DNA from 4 places in the Streptomyces tubbatahanensis genome. Region 3 is predicted to be linked to each of the others. Evidence: riboswitches for the same ligand, from Rfam matches in the RefSeq annotation. Region 3 holds a riboswitch; each other region holds the start of a gene.
What was found. Region 3 has a riboswitch for cobalamin ahead of metE (5-methyltetrahydropteroyltriglutamate--homocysteine S-methyltransferase). Riboswitches for the same ligand answer to the same signal wherever they lie in the genome.

Region 1 (4,886 bases), 5.1 Mb from region 3:
CCCCGCTCGACCAGCCGTGCAGGATCACCCGCGCGGCCCCGTGCTCGACGGCGTAGCGGATCGCCGCGTCCAGGTCACGCCACTCGGAGTTGCCCAGGTGGCCGATGCCGTCGGGGCAGGGGGGCGCACCGGGGTCGCCGCGGTAGCCGATGCCGAGCACCGGCATCCGCCGGCTCACGTAGAAGGGGAACAGCGTCATGGGGTGCTCGCGGGTGGCGCCCAGACCGTGCACGGTGATCACCCAGCTGCCGCGGGCGCCGGGGACGAACCAGGCGGGCAGCTGCCCGAGCTCGCCGGGGATGCGCACGTCGGTGTACTCCAGGCCCAGCGCCTCCCCGGGGTCGCCGACGTGCACCTGCGGGGTGAGGCGGACGGTCGCGCCGGTGCTCAGCCGGCCGCGGCTGACCCGCCGCAGCTCGCGGACGACCGTGTGCGGTCTGGACCGCGCGGCCGTCTCGTCCTCCATGACGGGGCCGACGACGGCGTGGGTGCCACGGCCGGTCAGGCCGTAGATCCCCGGGAGCCCGGCGGCCAGCGAGCGGGTGACGGCGATCCGGCCGTCGTCGTGCGACTGTACGGTCAGCCTGGTGCCCTCGAACCCGGCGGTGGGCCTGCCGGCGGATTCACCGCGGGCACGCACGGGGCGCAGCGCGACGTCGGCGGCGTACCGTCCGGCCGCCAAAGCGGCCGCGCCGGTGCCGAGCACGGTGGTCGCGGCCAGTGCCGCGGTTCGCAGACGCATCCTCTCCAGGTTGACGCGAGACGCCGGGGCAAACCAGTGGGCCGGGCCGGGAGGGTGACGTCCGTGCGGGGTAACGGCGGGTGCCCGAGGGGGTGCGGTCGGTGCCGTCGGCGCCCTGGCCGGGGTGTCGTGTTGCACTGACAGACCCACCGGAACACGGTGTGACCTGGAACACACAAATGTCGTCAGGGGGTGACACCTCGACGCCCGCCCCAGTTCACCTTCTGTTCACTCGCCGTCCTTACGTTCACGGCGTTACTGCCCCTCGAACTGATTGTGCCTGGTGAATGGAACACATCACGCTTCTCATCGGGATCGTGATCGTCACGGCCTTGGTGTTCGACTTCACGAACGGCTTCCACGACACGGCCAACGCCATGGCCACCACCATCTCCACCGGGGCCCTGGCTCCCCGCGCGGCGGTGGCCATGTCCGCGGTCCTCAACCTCCTCGGCGCGTTCCTGTCCGTCGAGGTGGCCAAGACCATCTCCTCGGGAATCATCGATGAAGGTTCCGGCATCAAGCCCGAAGTGATCTTCGCCGGGCTGGTGGGCGCGATCATCTGGAACCTGCTGACCTGGCTCGCCGGACTCCCCTCCAGCTCCTCCCACGCGCTGATGGGCGGCCTGCTCGGGGCGACGGTCGCGGCGGTCGGCACGGGCGCGGTCAACGGCGACGTCGTCGTCATGAAGGTGCTCATCCCCGCGCTCGCCGCACCGCTGGTCGCCGGCGTCGCCTCCGTGTGCGCCACCCGGGTCACCTACCGCCTCGCCCGCAACGCCGACGAGGGGCAGACCGCCAAGGGCTACCGCGCCGGGCAGATCACCTCCGCCGCGCTGGTCTCCCTGGCGCACGGCACCAACGACGCGCAGAAGACCATGGGCGTCATCACCCTCGCGCTGGTCACCGGCGGCGCCCTGGCCCCCGGCTCGAACCCGCCCGTGTGGGTCATCGCCTCGGCGGGCATGGCCATCGCGCTGGGCACCTACCTGGGCGGGTGGCGCATCATCCGCACCATGGGCAAGGGCATCACCGACATCCAGCCCCCGCAGGGCTTCGCCGCCCAGACGAGCGCGGCGGCCACCATCCTGGCCTCCTCGCACATCGGCTTCTCCCTCTCGACCACCCACGTGTGCTCCGGCGCCGTGATGGGCTCGGGACTCGGCCGCAAGGGCGGCGTGGTCCGCTGGGGCACGGCGGGCCGCATGGTCGTCGGCTGGGCGCTCACCCTCCCGGCGGCAGGGCTCGTCGCGGCGGGCGCCGCGCTGCTGGCCGAGCAGGGCGACTGGGGCGTCGCGGCGGTCGCCGTCCTCACCCTGGCGATCTGCGGCGCCATCTGGGTCCGCTCCCGCCGCACACCGGTGGACCACACCAACGTCAACGAGGTCGAGCCCGCGACGGAGGCCGCCATGCCGGCGCCGTCCCCGGAGCCGGAGCCGGAGCCCGCGGGGGTGGTCACCACCGCCGTACGCGCCGTCTCCCCTCCCCCGGCCCCGGCGGGCGTGGGCGCGGGATCCGCCGCGTCGGCCGCCTCCCTGCCGGACGCGGGCGAGCAGCTCCCCGGTGAACCACCCGCTGCCGCCCCGAGCCGCCCCGCCTCCGCTGGCAGCATCTCCTGAGCCCCGAACAGGGCAGTAGCCCCTCGAACTGGGCAGCACTCCGAGCCCGCCGGCCGGGCCTCCGGCCAGAAAGAGTGACCGCATGAACATCGACTGGGCCGCCCTCGGCCAGGTCTTCGGCGTCAGCCTGCTGGCGACCGTCGGACTCGTCGGCGTCTTCACCCTCGGCATCGTCACCAACTCCCCGCGCACCGGCGGTGCCGGACCCACCACGCTCGCCCGCACCGGCGCGTACGCCTGCTACGCGCTGTGCCTGGCGGCGGTGGCGTACGGCATCTACCTGATCGCGGCGTAACCCCTCCTCCCCCCCCCCCCCCCCCCCCCCCCCCCAGACCTGCCCCGGCCCGCCCCGGCCCGCCCCGAAATCCGGCACACCGATCCGCTCCGAGCGCCCCCGGGAATCAGCGCCGGGGGCGCTTCGCTTCGGGCGCCGCCCCGGCGCCGGCGGCGGGCCGACGACGTGGGCGTGGGGGATCACACACTCTCCCGTCGCAGGTCAAGGGCGAGTTGACGGGGTCAGTCGGGCGTGGTGGACTGCCGGTGCCCAAACGGCGGCATGGAGAGGAAGCCGGTGCGAATCCGGCGCGGTCCCGCCACTGTCACCGGGGAGCGCCATCCCAGCGACGCCACGGCCCCTGCGGGCTGGAAGGCGGGGTGGCGCGGATCCGGGAGCCAGGAGACTCTCGCCGCCGGTCGAGTCGAGCCAGGGCGAGGACCCTGAGTGAGGACACCGCCATGCGTGGCCGCGCTGCCGTATGCGCCCCCTGCGGGGCAGAACCCTCCGTCGTCGTGGATGTGTGCGCCGGGCCCCTCGCGTGAAGCGGACCGTGGGCGTCCAGGCCGGTGGGGCCGTCGCCGGATTCCTCATCGACGCGCTGCTCGGCGATCCGCGACGCGGCCACCCCGTCGCGGCCTTCGGCCGGGCCGCGGGCGCACTGGAGCGACGGATGTGGCGCGACCACCGCGGCGTGGGAGCGCTGTACGTGGCGCTGTGCGCGGGCGGCGCGCTCGCGGTGGGACACGTGAGCACGGCTGCGGCGGCCCCCGCAGCCGGCAGGGGCGCGGGCACACTCGCCGAGCCCGGCGCGGGCGCGCTCTCCGGGGTCGACGCGGGCAGCGAGTCGCGGGCGGCAGGGGGGTCGACGGTTCGGGCCGTCGTGGTGACTGCCGCCGCCACGTGGGCCGTGCTCGGTGGTACGTCCCTCACGCGGGAGGCGCGCGCCGTGGCCGCGGCGCTGGAGGCCGGTGATCTCGAGCTGGCCCGCGAGCGGCTGCCCGCGCTGTGCGGCCGCGATCCGCAGGGGCTCGACGCGCAGGGCGTGGCGCGCGCGGTCGTCGAGTCCGTCGCGGAGAACACCTCGGACGCCGTGGTCGGCGCCCTGGTGTGGGGGGCGTTGGCGGGCGTGCCCGGGATGCTGGGTTTCCGGGCGGTCAACACGCTGGACGCGATGGTCGGTCACCGCTCGCCGCGCCACCGCAGGTTCGGCTGGGCCGCCGCCCGGCTGGACGACGCCGCGGGCTGGCCGGGGGCGCGGCTGACCGCCGTGCTGGCCGCCGTGGCCGGGCCGAACCCGCGCGGCGCGCTGCGCGCGTGGCGGTCGGACGCGCACCGGCATCCGAGCCCCAACGCGGGTCCGGTCGAGGCGTCGTTCGCCGGGGCGCTCGGTGTGCGGCTCGGCGGGACGCTCTCCTACGGCGGGCGCGTCGAGCACCGTCCCGTCCTCAACGGGCCCGGCGCTCGGGCGCGGACGGCCGACATCGAGCGGGCGGTGCGGTTGTCCCGCCGCGTCGGCGTGCTGGCGCTGGCGGTCTGCTGCGCGGTCGGTGCGGCGCGAGGCACGGTCGACGCGGCACGAGGCACGGTCGACGCGGCACGAGGCACGGTCGACGCGGCACGAGGCACGGTCGGCGCGGCACGAGGCGGGGCGAGTGGGACGACGCGGCGCCCCCGGGGCGCCGGGAGCGCGGGAGGCGCACGGTGAACGATGGGGGCGGACTGCTGGTCGCGGGGACGACCTCGGACGCGGGCAAGAGCGTGGTGACGGCGGGCATCTGCCGCTGGCTGGCCCGCAAGGGGCTGCGCGTGGCGCCGTTCAAGGCGCAGAACATGTCGCTGAACTCCTACGTCACGCTCGACGGCGCCGAGATCGGCCGGGCGCAGGCCATGCAGGCGGCGGCGGCCCGCACGGAGCCGAGCGCGCTGATGAACCCGGTGCTGTTGAAGCCGGGCGGCGACCGCACCAGCCAGGTCGTGCTGCTGGGCAAGCCGGTGGGCGAGATGTCAGCGCAGGGCTACTTCGGCCGGCACACAGGCGAGGGCCGGGGCGTGCGGTTCGGGCGGCGCGAGGAGCTGCTGGAGACGGTGGCGGGCTGCCTGGAGGAGCTGCGGCGTACCCATGACGCGGTCGTCTGCGAGGGCGCGGGCAGTCCGGCCGAGATCAACCTGCGGCGCAGCGACATCGTCAACATGGGCCTGGCACGGGCGTGCCGGCTGCCGGTCGTGGTGGTCGGCGACATCGACAGGG
Region 2 (4,886 bases), 4.6 Mb from region 3:
CGCTGAGCCAGCGCGCGGGCGATCTGCACCCGCTGCCGCTCGCCGCCCGAGAGGCTGTGCCAGGGCTGGTCGAGCCGGTCGGCCAGCCGGGTGCGCTCCACCGCTTCCCGTACGGCCGCCTCGTCCTCGGCCCGTGGCCCCGTCCAGGCGCCGGGGTGCGGGATGCGGCCCAGTCGCACCACGTCCCCGACGGTCAGCTCGACACCCGTCTCGGCGTGCTGCTCGACCACCGCGACCCGCCGCGCCACGGCCTTGCGGCCGACCTCGCGCAGCGGCCTGCCGTCGAGGGCGACCACTCCGGAGGCGGTGGCCCTGATGCCGGCCAGCAGCCGCAGCAGCGTCGACTTGCCCGACCCGTTGGGGCCCAGCAGCCCCACGGTCTGCCCGGGGCACGGGTCCAGGCTCACCCCGTCGACGACGAGCCGTCCGCCGGCCCGCCACGAGACGTTCTGTGCGCTCAGGCTCACAGGCCCGCCCCCGCCGCGTCGTGGGTGCTGCGGCCGCGCCGCCCCCGGTGCAGGATCAGCACGAAAGCCGGCACGCCGAGCAGCGAGGTCGCCACTCCGACGGGCAGCTCGCGCGGGGCCAGCAGGGTGCGCGCCGCGGTGTCCACCCAGACCAGGAACACGGCGCCCAGCAGCGCGGTGACCGGCAGCAGCCGCCGGTGTGCGGGCCCGGTCAGTGCGCGCGCCGCGTGCGGCAGCACCAGCCCGACGAAGCCGATGGCGCCCGCCGAACTGACCAGGACGGCCGTCAGCAGTGCTGTCACCAGCAGCAGCGTCAGCCGCAGCCGCCGCACCCGCACACCCAGCGCGGCCGCCGCCTCGGGCCCGAAGGCGAAGGCGTCCAGCGCGTGGGCCCGCGCCAGGCACACCACCAGGGCGAGCGCCAGCGCCCCGCAGCCCACGGCCACCTCGCCCCAGCCCGCGGAACCGAGCGAGCCCAGCAGCCAGAACAGCACCCCGCGGGTCTGCTCGGCGTCGGCGGAGAGGAAGACGATCAGCGAGGTCAGCGCCGAGAAGAGCTGCATGGCGGCGATACCCGACAGCAGTACGCGGTCCGTCGTACCGCCCGAGGTGTGCGCGAGCAGCAGCACCAGCGCGAAGGAGAGGGCGGCGCCGGCGAAGGCGCCGGCCGACAGGGAGAGCGCCCCGCCGCCGACGCCGAGGACGACCACGCTCACCGCGCCCGTCGAGGCGCCGGAGGAGACGCCCAGCACGAACGGGTCGGCGAGCGGGTTGCGCAGCAAGGACTGGAGCACCGCACCGCACAGCCCGAGACCGGCACCGCACACGGCGGCCAGCAGCGCGCGCGGCAGCCGCAGTTCCCACACGATGCCCTCGCGGATCGGGGTGAGCCCGGCGTCCGCTCCGCCCAGCCGCGCGACGACGACGCGCCACACGTCGGCCACGCCGATCCCCGCCTGCCCGACGGTGATGACCAGCGCGACCGACACCGCGCAGGCCGCCACCCCGAGCACGCACACGACGGCGGTGCCCCGCCCGCTGCGCAGCGCGAGCGTCCACCGCCGGGAGCGCCCCGCACCTGGCGCGGCCGACCGCAGGATGGGCCCTGCGGTCACTTCGCGTGCTCCGTGAGGTGGAGGTCCCGCAGACCGCGTGCGACCTTCTCCACCCCCTCGACGGTGCGGATCGAGGGGTTCATCGCCGCCCCTGGCAGCAGCACGTACCGCTTGTGGCGCACCGCCGTCATGTGGCGGGTGACCGGGTCGGACTCCAGCTTCTCGATCTTGGCCTTCGCCGTCTCGGCGGTCTGGTTCTCGCGGGTCAGGTCGCCCAGCACGATGACGTCGGGGTCGCGGTCTGCCACGGCCTCCCAGCCGACCTGCGGCCACTCGTCGTGCGTGCCGGCGAAGGCGTTCTCGGCGCCGACCGCCCGCGTGATGACGCCCGGCGCCCCGCAGCAGCCGGCCACGTAGGGGGACTCGGAGTTGGCGAACCAGTACATGACGGAGGTGCCGTGCGCGTCCACGCCCTCCGTAGCCTTCCGCATCCTGGCCCGGAGGTCCGCGACGAGCCTTTCACCGCGCTCCTGGACACCGAACGCCTTCGCCAGGTCGCGGACCTCGCCGTAGACGGTGTCCATGGTCAGCGGCGCGCGGCGCGCTCCGTCGCCGTTCGACCCGGACTTCTTGGCGCAGTCGGCGGGGGAGAGGTAGGTGGGCACGCCCAGGCCGGCGAACTTCTCCCGCGGGGCGACCCCGCCCTTGTCGAGGGTGGCGGAGAACGAGGCGGTCACCAGGTCGGGTTCTTCGGAGAGCACCTTCTCCATGGCCGGGTAGCCGTCGGCCAGCCGCTCCACCTTCGCGTTCTCCTTCTCCAGCCCCTTCATCACCGGGTCGGTCCAGGTGCCGGTGCCCGCCATGCGGTCGGCGAGGCCGAGGGCCAGCAGGATCTCCGTCGAGCCCTGGTCGAGCGAGACGGCGCGCTGGGGGCGGTGCTTGAGGGCGACCTCGTGCCCGCAGTTGTGCAGGGTGCGCGGAGAGCCCGCTTGCCCGGCCTTGTCCGCGGCGGTTCCCGGCGGGGGCGCCGTTCCGCAGCCCGCGACGGCCGGCAGGAGGGTGAGGGCGAGGGCGGGAACCGCGGCCCGCAGGGCCCCACGGCGCGTTCGGCGCATGGCCAGCTGTGTCCTTCTCCGTCGTAAGGCTCAGTCGCGGAGCCCGGCGTGCCACCGCCTCCGAGGTCCCGGAGTGCGGGTGCCAGCAGGTTTTCGGACTCGGGACTCTCGGAGTGTGCGCCTTCCCAGGGACCGCGCCCCAGTGGCCTCGTGCACACCCCAGTCCCACACCGCTGCGCGTCAGCTCCGGATTCGCACCGGATTCCCTGACCCGTTCAAGGGTTTGACTGGCGGCTGCAACGTACCACGCGGTCAGCGGACCGGAGTCAGGGGGAGCTAGGGGGAGCTAGGGGGTGCTAGGGGGTGCTAGGGGGCGCTAGGGGGAGGAAGGGGGGAGAAGTGACAGAAGGGACCCCGGGGCTTTGCCCGGCCCCGGGGTCCTGGGTGCCGTTCGTTCGCACGTCCCCAGCGGTTGATGGGCGGATCGTTCGGCGATGTCCTCGCGTGGAGCCACTCCACCACGGCCGCACGAAGAACGGCCGGCCGGGTTCGAACCGGCGTCTCGAGGTCGTCACCGCCCCGGTTGCCGGACGATGAACGGCGATGCTGAGCGTGGAGCGAGAGGTTGAGACTGACCGGGGCCTGACTGTGGCAGTGCCGCCGGGGGTTCACACATCAGCTTCAGTTTCAGCTTTGCGCTCCTGGCGCACCCCGGGCGGCAAGAGTCTGAATCTTTGCCCGGGGAGTCTGAGGGTGTCGGTGCGCGCTCGGCACACCTGAGCGGTCAGGAGAAGTGCTCAGGAGAAGAGGTAGCCGAAGACGGCGTCTCCGACGCGCTGGTCGGTCACCTCCGTGGCGTTGGCCTCCTCGCGGGCGAACTTCACCGCGGCGGAGAGCTTCTCCAGCCGCTCCAGCAGCTCGTTGACGCGCCGCGCGGGAAGGGCGCCGGAGTACTTGACCGTCGTCCAGTACCCGACGGGGATGTCCTCGTAGTAGACCTCGACCTGGGCCGGGTGCTTCTCGGTGGCCTCCGCCTTCACGTGGTTGCGCGGCACCTTCTTGGTACGGACCGTACGGACCTGCTCGGTCTTCCACCAGTCCGTGGACGGGTCCCGCTCCCAGGCCTCCGCGCCGTCCAGCACGGGCAGCCTGCGCAGGAAGGTGCCCAGTTCGCCGAGCTGCTTCTCCAGGAAGAGCAGGTAGGAGACCGGCACCTCGGCGAGCACGGTGCGCCCGTCGACGGCGATGTCCGCGCGGGCCGTGAGGTTCGACCAGTCCTTCGTCGCCGTCACGTCGAACAGCCGCGTGAGGATCTTCGCCGTTTCCTTCAGCACATCCTCGGCCTTGACCTGCACCCGCGTCGACTCCGGCGGAAGCTGCTCGCCCTCTTCGTCCTTGGGCTGGTACGTACGCGAGATACCGGCGAGCATCTGCGGCTTCCCCAGCCCGTGCTGCGCCTGCGCCAGGTCCTGGGCCACCTTGGACTTGACGCCCTTCTCGACTGCGATGATCTGATTCAGCTTCGCCACGTTCGCGAACCTAGCAGCCCAACCTCCCCGCCCACCACGGGATTTGTTCGACAGCCTCGTCACGGCACTGTCCGCGCCGTGTCCCACGTCCGGGTGAAAAAGGATGTCGATCGCTTCGCCCCGGGTAGGCCAAGTCCGCCAGCCAATCGAGCGACTGGGGGACCGGACGTTGTCGCAACCCTTCGAACTGCCCGACTTCTACGTGCCGTACCCGGCCCGCCTCAACCCGCACCTGGAAGCGGCACGGGCCCACTCCCGCGAGTGGGCGGCGCGGCAGGGGATGCTGGAGGGCTCCGGGGTATGGGACACCGCGGACCTGGACGCGCACGACTACGCGCTGCTGTGCGCCTACACGCACCCGGACGCGAGCGAGGACGACCTGGCGCTGGTCACCGACTGGTACGTGTGGGTCTTCTTCTTCGACGACCACTTCCTGGAGATGTTCAAGCGCACCCAGGACCGCGCGGGCGGCAAGGCGTACCTGGACCGGCTCCCGCTGTTCATGCCGCTGGAGGACACCGCGGCGGTGCCCGAGGCCACCAACCCGGTCGAGGCCGGGCTGGCCGACCTGTGGGCGCGCACCGTGCCGTCGATGTCCCGTGACTGGCGCGCCCGGTTCGCCGTGAGCACCGAGAACCTGCTCAACGAGTCGCTGTGGGAGCTGTCCAACATCAACATCGGCCGGGTGCCGAACCCGGTCGAGTACATCGAGATGCGCCGCAAGGTCGGCGGCGCCCCCTGGTCGGCGGGGCTCGTGGAGTTCGCCGCGCACGCCGAGGT
Region 3 (4,886 bases):
CAGAGCATGGATCTGAGTTCGGCCTGGCCGCGTGCGGTGGCACGGCGCAGCGCGGCGCAGCGCTCGGCGGTTCCCCGTGCTTCGGCCGCGGCGAGGTACGCGGCGGTGCCCGGCACGACGCAGCAGAGGAACGCCCCGGCGGCCAGCACTCCCCAGACCGAGGCGCCGAGGGGCGTGCCGCCGCGGGCGCGCAGGAGGCAGACGACGACGGCGGCGCCGGTGAGGGCGACGAGTCCTGCGGGCAGGACGGCGAGCCGTACGAGCCGTCGGCGGACGGCGGCGTCTCCCACGTTCTCGCGTGCGTTCTCTCGGGTGCGGGGCTTGCCGTGCCGGCGGCGTGCGACGCCGTGCCTGCCGCTGTTTCCGGAGGCTGAGACTGAGGCTGACGCTGAGGCGGACGCGGCCGCGGAGGCGACCAGTGAAGCGGAAGTGGAGGTTCCTATTCCTGCGGAGGCCTGCACCGCGTTGCTCGGAGGTTCGACCATGGGGTCCTCGGGAAGTTGAGGTGTCAAGACGGTGTGAGGGAGGTGACGACGCCATGGTCACGCTAGCCCGCAGCCACGCCCCCGACTGACCCGAACGGGGTATTCGCCAGGGTTCGCCAGCTCCCAAAGAGTGAACCCGCCCGGCTTCCGCTTGACAGGGCCGCGCGGTGACTCACCATCCGCCCCCCACCGGCTCAGTAGGCCCGCACGGTGACGTTGACCCGCCCGCGCAGCCCCAACGCGGGCGGCGCCGAGCCGGGTTCGGTGCGGGGCACCCCGTGGTAGGCCAGGCGCGCGGGCCCGCCGAAGACGAAGGCGTCGCCGCTGTGCAGCCGCACGTCCCGCCACGGCCGGCCCCGTCCCTCGGTGTTCCCGAAGCGGAAGACGCAGGCGTCGCCGAGGCTGAAGGAGACGACGGGCGCGTCGGAGCGCTCGTCGCTGTCCCGGTGCATGCCCATCCTCGCGTCCGCGCCGTAGAAGTTGACGAGCGCGATGTCGTACGCGGCGGCGCGGGCCCCGTCCCCGAACACGCCCTCCCCCACCACCGCCGCCGCGTCGCCCACCGCGCGGTGCGCCCACTCCCCCAGCCACGCGGGGAAGGCCTTCACCCGCTCACCGCCGCCGTCCACGACGGTCTCCGCGTAGCCGTAGGGGTACCAGTGCCTCCCCAGGCTCAGCTGGCGCACCGACATCTCGCCGCCGCCGGGCATCCGCACCGTCCGCAGCCCGGCGGGCGGCAGTGCCCAGCGCCGGCAGGCCGCCAGCAGCTCTCCCTGCGCCCCGGCGTCCAGCCATCCCGGCAGGTGCGCGGCGCCCGGCGCCACCTGAGCCGGTGGACGCGGAAACAGCTCCTCACTCACGGTGCGAGCGTACGGGGGCACGCGCGGTACGGGCGTAGGGGCGCTCACGACGCGGGCGTACGGAGCGCTCACGAGGCGGACCGCAGGGGGCGCACGGCGCGGGCGCGGCCCGCGCCGAGCCCGTCGCGGGGGTCACGCCCGCCGGAACTGATCGCCTCAGGCATCCATGTCGTATGGTCGAACGGACGGTCGTCTTACACGCTAGGGAGCGCACTCGTGACGCAGGAGTCCGCCGAGAAGGTGCTGGCCGGAGTACGGAACTTCCGGGACGTCGGAGGGCTGCCCACGGTGGACGGGCGGCGGGTACGGCGCGGGGTCCTCTTCCGCAGCGGACACCTGGCCCACGCGACACCCGAGGACGCCGCTTTTCTCGGCGGTCTGGCACTGCACACGGTCTTCGACTTCCGCAACGCCGCCGACCGGAAGCTCGACGGCCCCGACGTGATGCTGCCGGGCGTGCGCAACGTCAACATCCCGCTCTCGGACCCCGCCGACGGCGCGGAGTTCTGGAAGATGGTGCGCGACGGCGAGCTCGACCAGCTCCAGACCATCCTCGGCGACGGGCTGGGCGTCGAGCGGATGACGACCTCGTACCGCACCATGATCACCTCCCGGACGGCCGAGCACAGCCGGATCCTGCACGCGCTCGCCGAGGACAGCGTGCCCGCGCTGATGCACTGCGCGGCGGGCAAGGACCGCGCGGGGCTGTCGGTGGCGATCACGCTGCTGGCGCTCGGCGTCGACCGCGGCGCGATCGAGGCCGACTACCTCCTGTCCAACGACCCGCACCGGCGGTACAAGGTGCACCGCAGCGCCAAGTCGAAGGCCGGGATGTCGACCGAGGTGCTGGAACTGCTGGCGCCCCTGTTCGACGCCCGCGCCGCGTACCTGCACGCGGCCTTCACCACCATCGACGAGACCTGGGGCGACGTGGAGACCTACCTGACCAAGGGGCTGGGTCTCACCGAGGTGACCCGCACCCGTCTCAGGTCCAGGATGCTGGAGTCCTGAGCCGGAGCGTCGGGCCACAGGGCCCCGCAGACACCTGCACGCGAAGCCGCTAGGCTGGCCGTCGCAGCTGGTTCGCCCCGTCCGCCAGGCGGGAGGCGTCGCAAGAGGGAATCCGGTGGGAATCCGGGACTGCCCCGCAGCGGTGAGTGGGAACGAGAGCCGTCATACGCACTGGATGGAACGGTCCGGGAAGCGACGGCCGGTAGGTGCCCGCCGGGAGTCCGGCGGGCGTGCCCGCGAGTCCGAAGACCTGCCCGCTGCCCGCACGCCCACGCGTGCGGTTCTCCCGAGACCTCGAGGGCGGGTCGGAGAGCGGAGCAGTGCGGGCGGCGCCGACCGTCCGCCCAGGCGGGCGCCCAGGCGGCCCCGTCAGCGCCGCGCCCCTTCGCGTCGTCGTCCCGGTCCCGGGAGCGCTTCGGTCACCTCGCGAAGGAGAGTTGCGTGACAGCGACAGGTGCGCACGCTGCGCCGGAACCCCAGGACGCCACGGACACCACCGGCACCCCACCCCGGGCCCCCTCGGCCCGCGCCACCGTGCACGGCTACCCGCGCCAGGGCCCGGGCCGTGAGCTGAAGAAGGCCGTCGAGGGCTACTGGAAGGGCCGGGTCAGCGCCGAGGCCCTCCACGCCACCGCGGCCGGGCTGCGCCGCGCCAACTGGCGGGCGATGGCGGAGGCCGGCCTCGACGAGCTGCCCACGGGCGACTTCTCGTACTACGACCACGTACTGGACACCACGGTCATGGTCGGCGCCGTGCCCGAGAGGCACCGCGCCGCGGTCGAGGCCGACCCGTTGGACGGCTACTTCGCCATGGCCCGCGGTACGCAGGAGGCCGCGCCGCTGGAGATGACCAAGTGGTTCGACACCAACTACCACTACCTGGTGCCCGAGCTCGGCCCCGAGACGGCCTTCCGCGCCGACTCGGGCAAGCAGACCCGCGAGCTGAAGGAGGCCCTCGCCCTGGGGGTGGAGGCCCGCCCTGTCCTGGTGGGGCCCGTCACCTACCTGCTGCTCGCCAAGCCGGCGCCCGGCGCACCCGAGGACTTCGAGCCCCTGACCCTGCTGGAGCGGCTGCTGCCCGTCTACGCGGAGGTGCTGGCGGACCTGCGCGCCGCCGGGGCACGGTGGGTGCAGCTGGACGAGCCGGCGCTGGTGTCCGACCGCACCCACGGACAGCTGGCGGCCGCGGCCCGCGCCTACCGGGAGCTGGGCGGCCTCGCCGACCGGCCCCGGCTGCTGGTCGCCTCCTACTTCGACCGGCTCGAAGAAGCGCTGCCCGTACTGGCCAAGACCCCCGTGGAGGGGCTGGCGCTCGACTTCACGGGACCCGCCGCCGCCAACCTCGACACGCTCGCCGCGGCCGGCGGGCTGCCCGGCAAGCGGCTGGTGGCGGGCGTCATCGACGGGCGCAACGTGTGGATCAACGACTCCGCGCGGTCCATGACCACCCTGGGGACGCTGCTCGGGCTGGCCGGCCGCGTGGACGTGGCACCGTCCTGCTCGCTGCTGCACGTCCCGCTGGACGCCAGGGCGGAGCGCGACATCGACCCGCAGGTCTCCCGCTGGCTGGCGTTCGCGGCGCAGAAGATTGCCGAGGCCGCCACCCTGGCACGCGGACTGTCCCGGGGCACGGGCGCCATCGGCGGCGAACTGGCAGCCAACCGGGCCGACCTGGCCTCACGCGCCGCCTCGCCGCTCACCCACGACGCGGCGGTACGCGCCCGCACGGCAGCGGTCACCGAGTCCGACGCGCGCCGCTCGGCGCCGTACGCCCGGCGCACGGCCGCGCAGCGCACCCGCCTCGGCCTGCCGCCGCTGCCCACGACCACCATCGGCAGCTTCCCGCAGACCGGCGAGCTGCGCGCGGCCCGCGCCGATCTGCGCGCCGGGCGCATCGACGAGGCCGCGTACGAGCGGCGCATCGCTGCCGAGATCCGCGAGGTCGTCTCCTTCCAGGAGGAGGCCGGCCTGGACGTGCTGGTGCACGGCGAGCCGGAACGGGGCGACATGGTGCAGTACTTCGCCGAGCGGCTGACCGGCTACCTGGCCACCCGGCACGGCTGGGTCCAGTCCTACGGCACCCGCTACGTGCGGCCCCCCATCTGCGCGGGGGACGTCTCCAGGCCGCAGCCGATGACGGTGCGCTGGACCCAGTACGCGCAGTCCCTCACCACCCGCCCGGTCAAGGGGATGCTGACGGGTCCTGTGACGATGCTCGCCTGGTCGTTCGTCCGCGACGACCAGCCCGCCGCCGAGACGGCCCGCCAGGTGGCGCTCGCGCTGCGCGACGAGGTGTGCGAGCTGGAGGCCGCGGGCACGGCCGTCATCCAGGTCGACGAGCCCGCGCTGCGCGAGACGCTGCCGTTGCGCGCCGCCGACCGGCCCGGCTACCTGGCGTGGGCCACCGAGGCGTTCCGCCTCACCACCAGCGGGGTGCGCGCGGACACGCAGATCCACACCCACATGTGCTACGCCGAGTTCGGCGACATCCTCCAGGCCATCGACGACCTCGACGCCGACGTGATCAGCC
Region 4 (4,886 bases), 3.9 Mb from region 3:
CCCCGGGCTGCACCTGATCGGCGAGAACCGCCTCTTCTACAGCGGTACGACGGCCGGCTACGGGCCCGCGGACAAGGGCCGCGAGCCCGGCATCTGGAACATCGAGACCAACGAGTTCACCGAGATCCCCGGCATGAGCGACCCCGACGTGCTGGAGACGGCGATGTCCGTGCCGCTGCCGCCCACCCAGTCGCGGAAGTTCATGGTGCAGGGCGGTGGCGGTGTCGGCGAGTCCCCCACGTCGACTTCCAAGACCCGCATCGTCGACCTCAAGGACGAGAAGCCCCGCTTCCGTGACGGCCCCGACCTCTACGACAAGGTCCGCTACCCCAGCAGCGTCATCCTGCCCGACGACACGGTGCTGACCACCAACGGCTCGGGCCAGTACCGCGGCAAGAGCGACAGCAACGTGCTCAAGGCCGCGCTCTACGACCCGAAGGCCAACGCGTACGAGGAGGCCGCCGCGCCCCTCGTCGGCCGCAACTACCACTCGGGCGGCCTGCTGCTGCCGGATGGCCGCGTGATGACCTTCGGTTCCGACTCGCTCTACGCCGACAAGGCCAACACCAAGCCGGGCCAGTTCGACCAGCGCATCGAGATCTACACGCCCCCCTACCTGCACAAGGGCAAGAAGCAGCCCGACCTCGGGGACGTCGGGGGCAGCCGCAGAACGGTGGAGGTCGGCGACCGCGTCTCCTTCCGGAGCGAGGACGCCGACTCGCTCAGCAAGCTCCGCCTCGTGCGGCCCGGGTCGTTCACGCACGTGACGAACGTGGAGCAGTCGTCGGTCGCGCTGAAGATGACCAGGTCGGGCGACGGCAAGGTGACGACGACCATCCCCGACGATCCGTCTCTGGTCACCCCGGGATGGTGGATGGTCTTCGCCGTGGACGACGACGGGATCCCCTCCAAGGCGCGCTGGATCAAGGTGGAAGTGGACCCGACCGCCGCGCACGCCACGGTCACAGGCCAGGATCCGGAGTAGGCGGCGCGGCCTCCCTGGGTCAGTCCCTGGCGTTGCGGGCCAGCGGTCACTCCTTGGCGTTGCGGGCCAGCTGGAGGGCGTAGGCCGGCCACCACCGGCCGGCCGCGGGCCCGCCCTTGCACTCGCCGTCGGACTCGCCCGGGCGCTTGATCCACAGGTAGGCGTCCACCAGCTCATGGCCCGTCTTGACCGTCGGCGCCTCGCCCAGGGCGCGGCCCGGCGGGTTGCACCACGCCTCCTCGTCCGCGTGCGCGCCCTCCAGTGGTCCGTTGCCGTTGCGGCTGGTGTCGATGACGAAGGGCTTGTTGCCGACCTTGGGGGACAGCTGCTTGCCGTAGGCGATGTTCGAGGCCGTCGTCTGGTAGTTGGACACGTTCAGCGAGAAGCCGTCGGCCTCGGCGATGCCCGCCCGGTTCAGCGGCTCGACGAGGGCGCCGGCGTCGCGTATCCAGTCGGGGTTGCCCGCGTCGAGGTAGACCGTGGTGCCGGGCAGGCGCTTGAGGGCGGTGACGGCCTCGGCCAGCAGCCGGTAGCGCTCGTCGTGGAACGCGGCCGGGGTGCAGCCCTCGGCCACCACGTGGGCGAGGGCGTCCGGTTCGACGATCACCGTGGCGGCTCTGTCACCGATGCCGGCGACGACGGCGTCCAGCCACGTGCGGTAGGCCGCCGCGTCCTTCGCGCCGCCCTTGCTGTACTGCCCGCAGTCGCGGTGGGGCACGTTGTAGAGGACGAGCAGCGCGCCGCGGTCCGCCTCGGCGGCGGCCTTGGTGACCCGTTCGGTCTGGCGGCGCGGCTCTTCGGTGCCGATCCACTCCGCCACCGGCTGCGCGGCGATCTTCTTCATCCCGGCGGCCTCGGCCGCCTTCCCGTCCCGCTCGTAGGCGGCGGCCTGGCGTGCGGCGTTCGACTCCGGGTCCACCCAGTAGGGCGCCTGGGACCTGGGGCGCTGCTCGATGGTGGGCGAGGGCTTCGAGGAGCCGGAGTCGCCGCCGCGCCCGTCGCTGGAGGAGCAGCCCGCCAGCAGCAGTGCCGCGCCGGCGAGCGCAGCGGCCACTGCCCGCGCACCGCGCCGGGTGGCGGCGCCACGCCGGACGCGCGTCCCACGCGGCGGCCGGCGACCGTGACTGCCGTACATCCACTCCCCCTTGGTCCCCCGGTTCGTCGCCTCATCGTGCCACAGGGGTCACCGCCCGCAGTTGGCCTGTGGATAACTCAACAGCCGGGCAGGAACCGCTGGTTGCCCGCACGGTCGCCACGGGGTGTGACGGAGCCCTTATTGACAGTGCACATGCGGGCTGGGAGCCTCCTGAGCGGCAAAACTACCGAGGCGACAGTGCGCAGGAACCCGGTGCGACTCCGGGACGGTCCCGCCACTGTGTCCGTACGCGGCGAAGCGCGCCCGTACGGGAGTCAGGAACTGACCTGTCGCCTGACCACCGATGGGGCGTGGAAACCCCAGAAGGAGGCATGCGGATGTCCCCGCACACCGTCGGCACGGCCACCGCGCCCGAGGCCGCCGCCGCGCACCCGGCGACGGTCAGGACCCGGGACTGGCTCATCGTGGCCGCCGCCGCGATCGTCGCACTGCTCGCGCTCTACGCCGTCTTCGTCGACAACGGCAACCTCGTCTCGGCCACCGGCTCGTACCTGCACGAGTTCTCCCACGACGGCCGCCATCTGTTCGGCGCCCCCTGCCACTGACGAGACGGGGGTACCGCTTCTCATGTCCGTCTCCGCTCAGACGACTCCCTATCCCCTGCTGCCCCTGCTCGGCCGCGGCCTCGCGGCCGGCGGGCTCGCCGGGCTCGCCTCGGGGCTGTTCTCCCTCGTGCTGGCCGAACCGCTGATGGACCGCGCGATCCGGCTGGAGGAGCAGCGCTCGGCCACCGAGGCCGCCGGGCACGCGGGCCACGCCCACTCCCACGCCGGCGAGGCGGAGGAGCTCTTCAGCCGGGGCACCCAGCACCTGGGGCTCCTGGTGACCGCCGTGGTGGCGGGGCTGGCGATCGGCGTGTTCTTCACGGTCGCCTACGCGCTCGTCCACCGGGCCGCGCCCCCGGGCGACGGCCGCGGCTGGCAGCGCTCCATGGGGGTGGCGGGGGCCGGGTTGCTCGCCCTGTCTCTGCTGCCCGCGCTCCGCTACCCGGCCAACCCGCCGGGGGTGGGCGACGGCGGCACCGTCACCGAACGGCAGGCGCTGTGGCTGGCCGCGCTCGTCATCGGCGTGCTCGGCATGGTGCTCGCCCACCAGGTGCACCTGCGGCTCGGCCGCTCGGGACGGGGGCTGCCCGTGCGCCAGTCGGCGGCGGCCGCCGCGGTGGTCGCCACCTTGGCCGCGCTCTTCCTGCTGCCGGACAACCCCGACGCCGTACCGGTGCCGGCCACCCTGCTGTGGGACTTCCGCGTGCTGTCGCTGGGCGCGCATCTGGTGCTGTGGGGTGTTCTCGGCGCCCTGTTCGCGGCCCCGCTGCCCCGGCGGCGCCCGGGCAGCGTGTGACGGACCGGCGGGGCACCGCTCGCCCCGTGGTGCCCCGCCGGTTCTCAGACCCGCTCGACCAGGTCCGCGATCGAGTTGACGACGCTGGAGGCCCGGAACGGGTACCGCTCGATCTCGTCGGGCCGGGTCAGCCCCGTCAGCACGAGGAAGGTCTCCAGGCCCGCCTCCATGCCGGCGCGGACGTCGGTGTCCATGCGGTCGCCGATCATGGCGCTGGTCTCAGAGTGGGCACCGATCGCGTTGAGCCCGGCCCGCATCATCAGCGGGTTGGGCTTGCCGACGAAGTAGGGGTGCGCTCCCGTCGCCTTGGTGATGAGCGCGGCCACGGATCCGGTGGCGGGCAGTGCGCCCTCCGCCGAGGGGCCGGTCTCGTCGGGGTTGGTGGCGATGAACCGCGCCCCGTCGTTGATCAGCCGGATGGCGCGGGTGAGGGCCTCGAAGCTGTAGGTGCGGGTCTCCCCCAGTACCACGTAGTCGGGGTCGGCGTCGGAGAGCACGTACCCGATGTCGTGCAGCGCCGTGGTCAGCCCGGCCTCTCCTATCACGTAGGCGGTGCCGCCGGGCCGCTGGTCGTCGAGGAACTGCGCGGTGGCCAGTGCCGAGGTCCAGATGTTCTCCGTCGGCACGTCGAGGCCGATGCGGGCCAGCCGCGCGTGCAGGTCCCTCGGGGTGTACATCGAGTTGTTGGTGAGCACCAGGAACGGACGCCCCGACTCCTTGAGCCGCTTGATGAAGGAGTCGGCGCCGGGGACCGGGATCCCCTCGTGCATCAGCACACCGTCCATGTCGGTGAGCCAGGACTCGATGGGCTTGCGCTCTGCCACGGGTGGGCTCCTGCCGGGTCGTGGTGGTCAGGGCGGCGGTGTGGGACGTACCACGGTGTACGGGAACCGGCCGCCGCGCTCAGCGTAACCGCAGCGGCCGGTGCAGGTCAGCCGTGACCTTCACGCGGTGGTCAGGGGCGCTGTGGCGGCGCGGCTCGCCGTCAGCTGCCGGTGGCCCGCTTCCAGCCGGAGAGGTAGGAGTCGAGGTCGCCTGCCACCTCCTCCCAGTCCGGGCGGAAGACCTCGACCCCCTTCATCAGCGCTGCCAGCTCCTCGGCCTGGTCGTCCCGCGCCTCGATGTCGTCGCGCACGGTGAAGCCGCCGCCGACGGAGGAGACCTCGCGCTGGGGCCGCTCGCCGAGGAGGAAGTCCAGCAGCTTCTCGCCGTTCTCCGTGTGCGGGCCGCCCTTGACCAGGCCCGCCGTGTAGGGCAACGCGAACGTGGTGGGCTTGGCGCCCTTCTTCGCGGCGGGGAAGAAGATGCCGAGGTGCGGCATGGTCTCGGCCTGCGCGTAGTTCATCTGCACGTCGCCGTTGGCGACCAGCAGCTCCCCCTTGTCCACTTTCGGGGCGAGCTTGC

Region 1: it holds a riboswitch for cobalamin, as region 3 does, so the genes downstream of both, MMF93_RS07245 (cobalamin biosynthesis protein) here and metE (5-methyltetrahydropteroyltriglutamate--homocysteine S-methyltransferase) in region 3, are expected to answer to the same signal.
Region 2: it holds a riboswitch for cobalamin, as region 3 does, so the genes downstream of both, MMF93_RS09095 (ABC transporter substrate-binding protein) here and metE (5-methyltetrahydropteroyltriglutamate--homocysteine S-methyltransferase) in region 3, are expected to answer to the same signal.
Region 4: it holds a riboswitch for cobalamin, as region 3 does, so the genes downstream of both, MMF93_RS12245 (CbtB domain-containing protein) here and metE (5-methyltetrahydropteroyltriglutamate--homocysteine S-methyltransferase) in region 3, are expected to answer to the same signal.

What each region holds. Positions count from the first base shown of each region.
Region 1 covers NZ_CP093846.1:1,670,714-1,675,599, forward strand. The annotation lists gene MMF93_RS07230 (alpha/beta hydrolase family protein) at 1-742, opposite strand, end outside; gene MMF93_RS07235 (inorganic phosphate transporter) at 1,030-2,361, shown strand; gene MMF93_RS07240 (hypothetical protein) at 2,444-2,656, shown strand; cobalamin riboswitch at 2,924-3,043, shown strand; gene MMF93_RS07245 (cobalamin biosynthesis protein) at 3,189-4,343, shown strand; gene MMF93_RS07250 (cobyric acid synthase) at 4,340-4,886, shown strand, end outside.
Region 2 covers NZ_CP093846.1:2,108,837-2,113,722, reverse strand. The annotation lists gene MMF93_RS09105 (ABC transporter ATP-binding protein) at 1-467, opposite strand, end outside; gene MMF93_RS09100 (FecCD family ABC transporter permease) at 464-1,513, opposite strand; gene MMF93_RS09095 (ABC transporter substrate-binding protein) at 1,579-2,637, opposite strand; cobalamin riboswitch at 2,705-2,884, opposite strand; gene MMF93_RS09090 (DUF7873 family protein) at 3,375-4,106, opposite strand; gene MMF93_RS09085 (terpene synthase family protein) at 4,276-4,886, shown strand, end outside.
Region 3 covers NZ_CP093846.1:6,750,700-6,755,585, reverse strand. The annotation lists gene MMF93_RS33550 (ATP-binding protein) at 1-290, opposite strand, end outside; gene MMF93_RS28895 (alpha-ketoglutarate-dependent dioxygenase AlkB family protein) at 680-1,345, opposite strand; gene MMF93_RS28890 (tyrosine-protein phosphatase) at 1,562-2,356, shown strand; cobalamin riboswitch at 2,421-2,616, shown strand; gene metE (5-methyltetrahydropteroyltriglutamate--homocysteine S-methyltransferase) at 2,891-4,886, shown strand, end outside.
Region 4 covers NZ_CP093846.1:2,844,227-2,849,112, forward strand. The annotation lists gene glxA (radical copper oxidase GlxA) at 1-985, shown strand, start outside; gene MMF93_RS12240 (glycoside hydrolase family 6 protein) at 1,032-2,120, opposite strand; cobalamin riboswitch at 2,301-2,425, shown strand; gene MMF93_RS12245 (CbtB domain-containing protein) at 2,459-2,686, shown strand; gene MMF93_RS12250 (CbtA family protein) at 2,709-3,482, shown strand; gene MMF93_RS12255 (HAD-IIA family hydrolase) at 3,527-4,306, opposite strand; gene MMF93_RS12260 (2-aminoethylphosphonate ABC transporter substrate-binding protein) at 4,468-4,886, opposite strand, start outside.